4 regions of the Aliiglaciecola sp. 2_MG-2023 genome follow, and region 3 is predicted to be linked to each of the others. Evidence: predicted binding sites of a transcription regulator. Region 3 holds the regulator's gene; each other region holds the start of a gene.

Evidence for each region. The regulator LexA, encoded in region 3, represses DNA repair genes until DNA is damaged. The targets are predictions, from matches to a motif close to TACTGTATNNNNATACAGTA.
Region 1: the regulator LexA is predicted to act here: its motif matches at 1,734-1,753, upstream of recA (recombinase RecA).
Region 2: the regulator LexA is predicted to act here: its motif matches at 1,122-1,141, upstream of imuA (translesion DNA synthesis-associated protein ImuA).
Region 4: the regulator LexA is predicted to act here: its motif matches at 1,522-1,541, upstream of recG (ATP-dependent DNA helicase RecG).

Annotation. Positions count from the first base shown of each region.
Region 1 covers NZ_JAUORY010000010.1:153,792-157,009, reverse strand. Annotated here, with positions in the region: gene Q4567_RS12460 (PA2169 family four-helix-bundle protein) at 1-238, opposite strand, end outside; gene recA (recombinase RecA) at 606-1,640, opposite strand; gene Q4567_RS12450 (CinA family protein) at 1,852-2,337, opposite strand; gene mutS (DNA mismatch repair protein MutS) at 2,503-3,218, shown strand, end outside.
Region 2 covers NZ_JAUORY010000006.1:242,374-245,591, forward strand. Annotated here, with positions in the region: gene Q4567_RS08800 (DUF885 family protein) at 1-512, shown strand, start outside; gene Q4567_RS08805 (EVE domain-containing protein) at 558-1,025, opposite strand; gene imuA (translesion DNA synthesis-associated protein ImuA) at 1,299-1,979, shown strand; gene Q4567_RS08815 (DNA polymerase Y family protein) at 1,981-3,218, shown strand, end outside.
Region 3 covers NZ_JAUORY010000008.1:34,376-37,593, forward strand. Annotated here, with positions in the region: gene plsB (glycerol-3-phosphate 1-O-acyltransferase PlsB) at 1-1,230, opposite strand, end outside; gene lexA (transcriptional repressor LexA) at 1,698-2,321, shown strand; gene coxB (cytochrome c oxidase subunit II) at 2,817-3,218, shown strand, end outside.
Region 4 covers NZ_JAUORY010000026.1:64,577-67,794, reverse strand. Annotated here, with positions in the region: gene Q4567_RS19445 (peroxiredoxin-like family protein) at 1-95, shown strand, start outside; gene Q4567_RS19440 (mechanosensitive ion channel family protein) at 157-1,479, opposite strand; gene recG (ATP-dependent DNA helicase RecG) at 1,780-3,218, shown strand, end outside.

The sequences.
Region 1 (3,218 bases), on a different contig from region 3:
ACATGTTGCGTACATTGACGGCGATGGACTCACCAGTTTCTTTGTCACCTTGCTCTGCAATCGCAAAAGGCTGAAGTGCTTCGATTGCTGCTTTTTTCTCAAACATCATTCTCGCAAACACTTGCTTTACAGACTCATGGGTTGCTTTATCAATACTTTCTTCATAAAAATCTGCGCCTGCTTTTAGCACTTCAATCACGTCTGCTACTTTGTTCACTTGTTTTACTTCATTACTCATAAAAATCTCCTATTAATGACTTAAAGAAATAACCAAAGTTAATCATTGGTTGTTGAGTTACGCACTAAGGTAAATGCAGAAACCACACCATTTCTTAAAAACAGTTAGTAGAAGTTAAAACAGCACCATAAAAAATCGATTTTATTAATAAATATCAAATAGATATAAAAATAATAAAAAACAAAATGATTGAGACAAGAAGCCAGAAATATAAAAATTAAGTAGGCTTTATTTTACTAATGTAAAAAATTTACTCGAAAATTGGAAAGATTACATTGTTGGGATATTGAAAGGGAGGAAAATTAAAAAACCCCGCTAAATAAATTAGCGGGGAACTCACGCTTAGGGGATGTGTATAAGGTTAGGGTTACAACACATCCTCAGAAGCTACAGGATCTTCTGGTTTGACTGTTTTAGACAGCAACAACTCTGCTCTCAGACGCTTCTCGATATCGTCAGCCATATCAGTATGCTCTTTCAAATACTTAACCACGTTGGCTTTTCCTTGACCGATACGCTCGCCATTGTAGCTATACCAAGCTCCAGCCTTCTCAACAAACTTTTGCTTAACACCCAAATCAATAAGTTCGGCTTCTTTACAAATACCTTGGCCATATAGAATTTGGAATTCAGCCTGTTTAAATGGAGGTGCGACTTTGTTTTTAACAACTTTCACACGGGTTTCATTACCAACCACTTCATCACCGTCTTTAATCGCACCGATACGTCTAATATCTAGTCTTACAGAGGCATAGAACTTAAGTGCATTACCACCAGTTGTGGTTTCGGGCGAACCAAACATAACGCCAATTTTCATACGAATTTGGTTAATGAAGATTACCAAAGTATTTGAACGTTTAATGTTACCCGTTAATTTACGTAGCGCTTGTGACATCAGACGTGCTTGTAAACCAACATGAGAATCACCCATATCACCTTCGATCTCAGCTTTAGGCGTTAACGCAGCCACTGAGTCAACGACTACAACATCTACTGCGCCAGAACGAACTAACATATCGCAGATTTCCAATGCTTGTTCACCGGTATCTGGCTGCGAAACCAAAAGATCATCGATGTTTACCCCTAACTTTCCTGCATAGACAGGATCCAAGGCATGCTCTGCATCAACAAACGCACAGGTTTTACCCATTTTTTGCGCTTCAGCAATAGCTTGCAAAGTTAGCGTTGTTTTACCTGATGATTCAGGACCATATATCTCAACGACTCGTCCACAAGGAAGACCGCCTATTCCCAACGCGATATCAATCGTCAAAGAACCTGTTGAAATAGCTTCAATATCTAAAGCTTGGTTGTCTCCGAGGCGCATAATTGCACCTTTACCAAATTGTTTTTCAATCTGCCCTAGAGCAGCTGATAATGCGCGAGATTTATTATCGTCCATCGGAATGTCCTTCGAAAATAGCGTGATAAATTAAACAAGGGTTCAACGAACTTACTTATTAGTAACTTGACGTTAAGTTTATGCCCAGAAGTATACTGTATGATTATACAGTTACAAGTACAGTTTTACTTTTTTTACGAATTTCTGCTTTTGAAAGTTAAAAATACTATCCAAAGTTATTCAGCGTAACTATCTAAATACATGTTTAGACTTAGCTAATTCGTTGGCTAGTCTGTTGCAATGCAAATTCAATGGCCTGAAGTCTTACTTGATGCCGATCCCCAGAAAAAATCTGCTTTTCAGTAGAAATATCACCGTTGATAAAAAAACCAAACCAAACTAAACCAACGGGTTTATCTTCAGTTCCCCCATCCGGTCCTGCAATTCCACTAATAGAAACCCCAATTTCTGCTTGCGATTTTAGTGCGCATCCAGAGGCCATCTGCTCAACCGTTTGTAGAGACACTGCGCCAAATGACATCAAGATTTCTTGTCTCACTCCTAATAAAGATTGTTTAGCGTCATTAGAATAGGTAACAAAAGACTGTTTAAACCACTCAGAGCTTCCCGCAACACTGGTGATTGCAAAGGCGACACCGCCCCCTGTACAAGACTCTGCGCTACTAATCGTCCAACCTTTGCTTTTTAGCTGTTGTCCAAGTTGTTGGGAAACCCGCTCTATAGATTCGGTTAACATAATGCAAATATGCTCCATTTCAATGTTTATCTGGCAGATTGTACTAACAACTGCTAGAAAAAAAACCCATACTTCTTATAATGCCCAATTGTTTTTAATTGCCTTAATTCGATTAAGTTATTTATTCCGAACATAACCTCAACCTGCAAAGAGATCGCAACCTCAATGAGTAATAGCGTTAAACAGTCTGATCTAGATAGTCACACCCCTATGATGCGTCAATATTTAACAATAAAGGCGGAGCATCCAGACATTCTTTTGTTTTATCGAATGGGGGATTTTTATGAGCTGTTTTTTGACGACGCTAAAAAAGCATCCGAGTTATTGGATATTTCTCTTACTGCCAGAGGCAAATCTGGTGGTAATGCTATTCCTATGGCTGGCGTGCCTTATCATGCAGTTGAAAATTACCTAGCCCGTTTAGTAAAAATGGGACAGTCAGTGGCCATTGTTGAACAAGTTGGAGATCCGGCGACCAGCAAAGGCCCAGTGGAAAGACAAGTACAGCGTATTGTGACCCCTGGAACCGTGACTGATGAAGCCTTGTTAGAAGATAAACAAGACAATTTACTAGCCGCCGTTTTTGCCCGTAAAGAGGTGTTTGGTGTGGCTATTCTAGATATAACAAGTGGCCGTTTTAGTATTTCTGAATTGTCTGGAGAAGAAGCGCTTTTAGCCGAATTACAGCGCTGTAACCCGGCAGAATTACTTTACCCTGAAGGGTTTAGTCACCTGCACTTAATAGACAACCGAGTTGGACTGCGTCGCCGTCCAGTTTGGGAATTTGATTTTCAAACCGCCAGCAATCAACTGAATCAGCAATTTGGTACCACTGAACTAAATGGCTTTGGAATTCAAGACGCAAAAATTGCCATATGCGC
Region 2 (3,218 bases), on a different contig from region 3:
CGGGCCATCATTTACAAATCTCACTTGCATCAGAGATGAGTGATTTACCAAATGTACGTCGTTACACTTACATCTCAGCTTTTGGTGAAGGCTGGGGCTTGTACTCTGAGTTTCTGGGCAAAGAAGTGGGAATTTATCAAACACCCTACGAAGAATTTGGTCGCTTGAGTTATGAAATGTGGCGAGCGTGCCGTTTGGTGGTTGATACCGGTATGCACATAAAAGGTTGGTCGCGACAGCGCGCTTTAGATTATATGCTAGAGAATACAGCGCTTTCAGAACACAACGTGACCACTGAAATCGACCGTTATATCTCTTGGCCAGCACAGGCGCTAGCCTATAAAATTGGCGAGTTAGAGATTAAAAAATTACGCGCTGAAGCTGAAGAAGCCCTTGGTGATAAGTTTGATTTACGTGCATTTCATGATGCAGTGTTGGAGTACGGCTCTATCCCACTGTCTGTACTTAGAGAAAATATTGCTTTATTTATTGAACAACAGAAAAAGTCATAATTTGTAAAATATGCAGAGCTTCAATGCTCTGCAATCTATTTTTAATTAAAGTTCGTTACACTCTTTAAGCAAATAAGCGAACTCTTCTGCATTCACGGGCATAATAGACAAACGATGGCCTTTTTGAACCAGACCAATTTGTTGTATCTGCGGCATCGCCTTTATGCTTTTTAAGCTCAGGATTTGATTGAATTTTTTAACCAATTTAACATCTACCATATACCATCTAGGCTGCTCAGGATCTGATTTCGGATCATAGTATTTTGACTCTGGGTCAAACTGAGTATGATCCGGATAAGCGCCCTTCACCACTTCGGCCAAACCTGCTATTCCGACATTTTTACAACTAGAATGATATATGAATACTTGATCACCAAGTTGCACTTTATCCCGCAAAAAGTTGCGAGCCTGATAATTACGAATACCATCCCAATGCTCTGTTTGATTGGCCTTATTCGCTAAATCGTCGATGCTAAATGCATCTGGTTCACTCTTAAATAACCAATAATTCATAACCTACCTTTTATGCTCTTTGGTATTACAGCGGTCCATCATAATAACTATTGCTTCAACTTACAGCAAAACTTGCATCTATGAAATTGATCAATATACTGTACATAAATACAGTATAAATTATACCTGTTTATTATGCTCGATAATAAAATTGTTATGGATAGTAGAGCGGGGGTTTGCACGTAATAGCGGACTATTTTTAGAACCTCCAACGCCGTAGGCGTAAAAATAGCATTGTCGAGATGCGGTACTTATCCGGAGTTTAAGTTATTTATGAACACACTATTGGAACAACTAAAAAATAAACGCTTAGTATGGCAAGGCAATCAACAAGAACAGTGCCTGACCTCCGAAAGTACAGGTTATGAAGAACTTGATGAAGCACTTCAAGGCGGCTTCCCACAATCGGGAATGATTGATATCCATACTCCCATAGGCATCGGCGAATTACGTTTGTTATTGCCAGCTTTGCGATATCGTCAGCAGCATAAGCGCTTATTGGTGTTTATTGCGCCTCCGATGCAAATTAACGGAGAAATGTTGGCGGAATTTGGGATCACACTTGAACAGGTTCTAATTGTTCAACCAAATAGTGCAGAGCATGCGCTTTGGAGTGCCGAGCAATGCCTTAAGAGCGGCTGCTGCCATAGTGTCCTAATGTGGCATCAACAGCTTGAAATCGCCCAAACCAAACGTCTACAACTAGCCGCTGAACAAGGTGACGCTTTACATTTTGTAGTGCGTCAAAATCGACAATTAAGTTTGTCGTTACCGGTGAGCCTAGCGATGAAACTCAGTGCTCATGAACAGGGCTTAGAGGTGCAAATTACCAAACGTAAAGGCGGTTGGCCAGCCCAACCATTTAATCTCAATATGAGCCACATTTGGCCTGAATTAGCACTCAACCAACGCGCCACTAATGTGCTGACATTTCCACGGGCTAAAGTCAGCTAATATGCAATCTCTTTGGTTATATTTACACTTTCCTCATTTGCAATTAGACAGTGTATGTCATGCAATTCCATCGCCTCAGCAAAGGCGTGTTGAAGACACTAGCGGGCAGATCAATACTCAGCACTCATTGGTCATATTGCATCATCAAACAAATTGCGTATTGCAATTAAATCAAGCTGCTATTGATGCCGGTATTCGCACAGGAATGGGATTGGGAACCGCTGCGGCACTAGATCAACACCTCCAGGTGTTGCCCTATAAAAGTGATATAGAGCAAAAAAAATTAGTTGAGATAGCCGAACACTTGTATCTAGTCACCTCTGATATCTGTCTGTTTCCGCCAAATGGCTTGCTGTTACGAATACACAATATGCTGATGTTGTACGGCGGACTTAATGGCTATTGGCGGGTTGTTAAAAACCAACTAAAAGAGTTCCAGGTAAAATATTATTATGCCAGCGGACAATCCCCTTATGCTGCCCGTATCCTAGCCCGAACGGCGTGGAATCAAGTCAGCGACCATCTACCTATGTTGCAACACCAAATTGGTATTCGACAACTAGTTGACTCTGAATTAGATAAGAAAACCGTTACCAAGTTAGCTAGAGTCGGTATCCACACTCTTGCCGATCTAATGGCAGTGCCATTAAAGGATGTCGCCAAGCGTTTTGATATAGATTTGGTGACTTACTTGGGTAGACTAAGTGGTGAATTTCATCATCCAATGGATTTCTACCATCCCCAATCTAAGTTTCAACGTTACTTAGAACTACTTTATGAGATAAGTCATACCGACACACTTCTATCACCAATAAAACTGTTGTTAACTGCATTAGAGCAGTTTTTAAAAATACGGGATTTGCTTACTCAGAAGATTATTTTTACTTTCTATCAACGAGATAATAAAGCACTCACCTTAGAGGTAGGTTCTGCGCAAGGAGAATACCAAGCTGACAAGTGGGTTAATCTTAGCATATTGAAATTGGACAACTTAGTTTTACAAGCGCCCATATTTGCACTAGAGCTAAGTACCGCCGAAACCCAATTACGTAGCCCCGATAAAGGCGATTTATTCAGTGCCAGCAAGGGTACTCTCACGTATTTACAATTAATCTCATTGCTACAAGCCAAGCTAGGAGAAGAGGCGATTTCGCAGGTGATGTTAGATGATGATTTTCGCCCCGAAAAAGTAAATAAATATGTGCAACCCCAACTGGAAACAACACCTAAACACATTTC
Region 3 (3,218 bases):
TTGTAACGTCATGGCCAACATACCCGTTTTCGGTGGTAACAACCTTCCTGTGCGGCTGCGTCCGCCTTCGGCATAATATTTAACTGAATACCCTTTGTTGAATAATAGCTCTAGATATTCACGGAACACGCTAGTATAGAGTTTATTACCGGCAAAACTGCGACGTAGAAAGAACGCACCGCCTCGTCGGAAAATCCCGCCCACAGGCCAAAAGTTTAGATTAATACCTGCAGCGATATGCGGTGTCACTAACCCTTGATGGTAAATTGCGTAGGTTAACAGCAGATAATCCATGTGGCTGCGGTGGCAGGGAACGTAAATAATTTCATGGCCATTTTGTGCCAATTTTCTCACTTTGTCGGCGTGGCCAACTTCGATCCCATCGTATATTTTGTTCCAAATACGGGTTAACACCCTGTCTCCAAAGCGGATCAAACCTTCACGATAATCTGCAGCAATTTCGTTTATATAAGATTTAGCGTTTGCTTTGGCTTTAGACAAAGGAATTTTCTTTTGTCTGGATTCTTCGTTGATTGCATTGATAACAGACACAGAACCAAGAATCGAATTGTATAACTCTTGTTTTTCTAACAGCATTGGGCCGTTAAATGCTTGTCTTTTGCGGTGAAAGTGGGTGCCTGCTAGGCGAATTAATTTGTGCGCGATTTCAGACTCTGTACCAGGTAATTTGGTCATGTCTTTAGACGATACAGCTTTACTATAAGACACAAAATTATCGCGACCTAAAAATAACACGATAAAAAATTTGCGTAACCAACTCGGTGAAGCCTTGTCGGCTAACAGATCTGCTAATCCGTTGGATTTTCTGCCTGGCGCGCGACCCCAAAAAACAGTAACCGGCACAATTTGTAAATCGAGATCTGCGTTGTCTTTGTGAAGTTGGAATAAATGGGTTAAATCTGCTGCTATTTTGGTTCCTTTGATCTTCCTACCAATAACAGATTGAGGTTGCTCAAGAAATACACTGGCGCTGTGCTCTTCTCCACCTATGAGAATTTTCTTGGTAGGGCTGGGTAAGTCCACTTTCTTAGTCGACATTTTAAGCGCAAGTTGGTCAGTAATAGAGTGAGTTCTGAGCAAATAAACTATAGGTTTACTTTTATCTATACCCAGCTCACTTTCAATGTCTGTTGGAATACTATTGACTTTGACCAGCCATTTTACGGGAAAAGCAAAAATCGAAAGCAGCAAATTATGCAGCCAATCCATATTATATAACACCTTGAGGTTTCGAAATCGTTAAAAGCATAGCATGAAGAACGGAATTCTGTTCATGTTTGCACACCAAAACACGCAGACTAACGACTCTTGAGTCGTACTGCTATTTTATATTGTTAGCGCATGTAAAGTCACCCTAATTAGGTGAATAACCTGCTGTCAGACAAATGTTGAAGTTCGCGACTCGTATTTTCTGATAGTAATTGGAGGCGGATTCTCCTAGCTAGTTCAAAAGCAGATTAAATTGGTTTCCAATAAACGCAAAATAATCTCAACAAAAAAGCTTTGCAGACTTGCTTCATTTGGCTGTAATACGCAAGCCGACAAATCAAAAGGCACACATTCAGCTGGAATATTAGACTGCTTTGAAAATTACTTAGTAAATGAAAAACAAAGTTTGTTTTATCTTTGTAACTGTATATACTGACAGTTAAACTGTATAGAAAAACAGGCTGTTTATGCGTCCACTAACTCCACGACAAAGCGAAATTCTCGAATTAATTAAAGCCACTATGTTGGCTACAGGTATGCCACCTACCCGTGCTGAAATTGCGCGACAATTAGGTTTTAAATCAGCTAATGCGGCAGAAGAGCACTTAAAAGCTCTGGCGCGTAAGGGGGTCATTGAAATTCTACCTGGCACATCTAGAGGGATTAAACTTAATGTTCCCCTAGAAGATGATTTGGAAGAAGTTGGCTTACCTTTGATTGGCCGTGTTGCTGCGGGTGAACCTATATTGGCGGAAGAGCATGTTGAATGTCATTACAAAGTCGATCCTGATCTATTTAAACCCAGTGCCGATTTTTTGCTTAGAGTAAGCGGTATGAGTATGAAGGATATCGGCATTTTGGATGGTGACCTGCTGGCAGTTCATCGTACAACCGATGTTCACAATGGTCAGGTAGTTGTGGCAAGAGTCGATGAAGACGTTACTGTTAAACGTCTTGAAAAGCGTGGTAGAGAAGTGATTCTGCATGCTGAAAACGATGAATTTAACCCTATTAAAGTGGATCTAGCGTCGCAACCTTTTAATATTGAAGGTATTGCTGTGGGCGTTATTCGCAACGCTGATTGGATGTAATTACGCGGTTGATTGCAAAGTTCTTTAAAAAAGGTGACCTATTTGGTCACCTTTTTTATTATTTTGAATGTTAGTTTTCTAAAACTGCGAACCACGATTTCTCTATTTTGTATTCTGCCAGTGAATACATTTTCTGTTCAAAAAATATCCTAAAAAATCCATTTCAGAATGTCTAGTTATTCTCCGAGCGAGCATTTTTGTTTTTTGCGGATGGAAAATTACCGATTTTAATATCTTTAGTAACCAAAGCTATTTGCAATTGATATAAAAAATAACTTTTTTGCCTATTTTGATTGAAAATCAACCGGTTGTTTATAATTTTAACAAAAAACACTAGACGTTAGACTTTAGTTGAGTAATTCTTATACTAGTTTTTACAGCTTCATAACATTTAGATCCCAAGTCATTTACCATAGCTGAGTTTTTTGCGGTTGTTTACTCTGCTTTGCTCCTTTGGGAACGGCTTAAATCAACAGGAGGTGTTGAGTGAAAAAGATATGGTCCGGCATATTGGTAATACTGACCAGTCTAATTGCATTTACAGTATCTGCAGATTCGACTTCGACTGCTGATCAGTATCAATTGAATTTGCGCAAAGGCGCGACTGAAATCAGTGGACAAGTTTATGATCTGCACATGCTCATGTTTTTCATATGTGTAGTCATTGCAGTATTAGTGTTTGGTGTCATGTTTTGGAGCATGATTTTCCACCGTAAATCTCGCGGTGCTAAACCTGCTAACTTTCATGAGAGTGTGAAAGTTGAAATCGCTTGGACAATAATTCCTTTTATCATTCTTGTCGTAATGGCATTCCCAGCGGCTAAAACCTTGATTGCAATGGAAGATCCCGAAAACTCAGAAGTAACTGTTCTTGTTACTGGGTCTCAATGGAAATGG
Region 4 (3,218 bases), on a different contig from region 3:
AAACAGGCTTAATCAAATTCAACTATGTTAATCCAAACTTTAAAGTAAGACCTTCTGCAGAGCTGCTTTTACAAGCAGCCAAACTAAGTTTGTAAATACTTACTTAAGTTGTGAGCCCTTTCAAACAGTTAAAGTTGAACAGGGCTCAGTCATTCTCTAACTTGAACTTTTGACACTGTATGTCTCTTCGTTGAGGATCCGAACTTCACGTTGAGGGAATGGTATTTCAATGCCATTTTCTCTAAGGGTTTCAAAGATTATTAACATCAAATCCCCGCCAACGCGATTTTTGCCATCATCAATGCCCTCCATCCAGAATTCCACAAACATATTTACCCCAGAGTCCCCGAAACTATCAATTTCACAATCTGGGCGTTCTTCAAATGGTACGTCCGGGCCGCTGATGACAGAAGGGTGTTCGGCCACCGCCACTTTAATAAACTCTACCATCGAGCGTATGTCTGTTGCGTATGGCACTGAAAAATCTACTCGATAACGCTGCTTAGGATCTTTATGAGTCCAATTGACCATTAAATTGGAAATGAATTTTTCATTGGGTACCAGAATGTCTTTGCCGTCGTAGGTTTCTAGAACCGTGTATCGCATTCTGAACTCACGGACGAATCCTTTACTGCCGTCATCCATTTCCACAAAATCGCCAACGGTTAACGAGCGATCTAGCAAAATGATAATGCCTGAAATAAAGTTCGAAGCGATGGATTGTAAACCTAAACCCAACCCTACACCGACGGCGCCACCAAACACGGCAAGCGCAGTTAGATTAATGCCCATCACATTTAACAATAACAGTGCAATAATGCAAAATACCGCGACCTCAAAGAGTTTCGAAAAAACTTCTCTAGTACGAATATCTATCGATTCTTGTTTACGAATGATGTCTTTGCCAAAGCTATTAGATGCGCGTCCAAGCCAAAATAGCACTGCACCGAAAATCAGCACTCTTACCACGCCGTATGCGGTGATATTAACGTTACCTAAGGTAAGAGATATGTCTTCCAGTGCAACAATAACAGTGCTAAGTGAGCCGGTTAAATGCAGCAGTAAAATCGGTAATCCCACCCACTTGAATAGTTTCGCGGCGATAGTATTTACAACCAACACGCGAATCATTGAGTAATAGAAAAGTAAAACCGCAATGGTCAAGGCTGTATCCAAAAGCCATGTTGAAAAGCCTGCATTGTGGACTGTTTCGATAATCACTTTTAAGGTAATCAATGCAATCAATGGATAAACCAAATAACCCACTCGATAGGCGAGTTTACGCATAGGGTGAGCGCTTGAGTCTGGTTCGTAGTGAGTTAGTCCTACCGCATTTCGTATTTTGCGAGCCAACCAAAAAGCCAATAAGTAGACAAACAGCACTATGGAAACTTGAGCATAAGTATTTGGGTTGGTTAAAGTGCTAAGAATAACTAACCATAATTGATCAGCTTGGGTGGAAATGGTTTCTAGGTTCATATCAATTCACATTTTCAAATTTCTAAACTTACTATGAACCAATACCGTCAATTCGTATAGTTGGTTCGGAATAATTGCACTAAGTATAGACTTGGTTTTTATCCAATTTCAGGTCGGTGTTCATGTTAAAAGCAATCTTAAGCGTGAAACTTCGTGTATTTTAGATAGGTTAAAAGCCTTTAAATATCAGCGGGCAGGGGCTTTGTCCAAGGTTTTGTATTTTTAGCCTTCAGAATAGTTGTATTCTGCTGGCTGTAAGGCAAAATAACAGGTTGTTTCGTTCTGAATAAAAAGGCTCAGATGCAATCTCTGGCAATAACAAAATTAACCGAATTAAAAGGTGTAGGCAGCAAAGTTGCTGAAAAGCTCGAAAAAATTGGGTTAGTTACCATTCAGGACATGCTGTTCCATTTGCCCCTTCGTTACGAAGATCGCACGCGTATCTACCCCATTGGCGATTTGCAGCCCTTTTTGCACACAAGCATTGAAGGGGAAGTAATGTCTTGTGATGTGCAATTTGGCCGAAAACGGATGTTGGTGGTGCGAGTAAGTGACAATACTGGCACCCTTACCTTACGCTTTTTCCATTTCTCGGCAGCACAAAAAAACAGTTTAGAAAAAGGCACCACGATTCGTGCTTTCGGCGAAGTGCGGGCAGGCAAATTCGGCTTAGAAATGATGCATCCTGAATATCGCGTTAAACGTGATGAATCCGTCAGCGAGTTGGAAGAATCACTTACTCCAGTGTATCCCACCACCGAAGGCGTAAAGCAAATCACTCTACGCAATCTTAGTGAGCAAGCTTTAACTAAACTGAAACAGGGTGGTCTAGCGGAACTGCTGCCGGATAATCTTTACGCGGCACAAATTAGCCTAGTAGATGCTCTATCGCTCGTCCATAGGCCGCCTCCCGATGTCGCCTTGTCGCTATTAGAGGAAGGCAAACATCCAGCTCAGCAACGCTTGATCATCGAAGAACTACTAGCTCACCATTTAAGTGTTTTAAAAGTTCGCCAGCAAAGTAAGCGCCAACAAACTTTTTCGATTCCGATTTCTACAGCGTTAATCGACCAGTTTTTAGGAAACTTACCCTTTACTCCAACCAACGCACAATCCCGTGTGGTAGATGAAATTCAGCATGATATGCAACAAGACTCGCCAATGATGCGGTTAGTCCAGGGGGATGTGGGCTCTGGTAAAACATTGGTGGCGGCAATGGCAGCTTTGTCTGCTATAGGTGCAGGTTTCCAAGTGGTAATGATGGCACCCACTGAGCTGCTGGCAGAACAACATGCCAATAACTTTAGTGATTGGCTTTCACCGCTTAATATTCGAATTGGTTGGCTGGCCGGTAAGTTAAAAGGTAAAGCCAGAGAATCGGTATTAACTGAACTGAAAAATGGTCAGATTGATATGCTCATAGGTACTCATGCGGTTTTCCAAGAAGCGGTTGAGTATCATAAACTTGCCTTAGTTATTGTCGATGAACAACATAGATTTGGTGTGCACCAGCGTTTGGCGTTACGAGAGAAAGGCGAGCTACAGGGGGCGTTTCCCCATCAACTGATTATGACCGCAACCCCTATTCCACGAACCTTAGCGATGACAGCGTATGCGGATCTTGATACCTCGATAATTGATGAGCTACCCCCAGGGCGCACGCCAATCACCACAGTTGTGTTACCCGATACGCGGCGAGGTGAAGTGATTGAAAGAGTGCGCAACGCTGCAGTTAACCA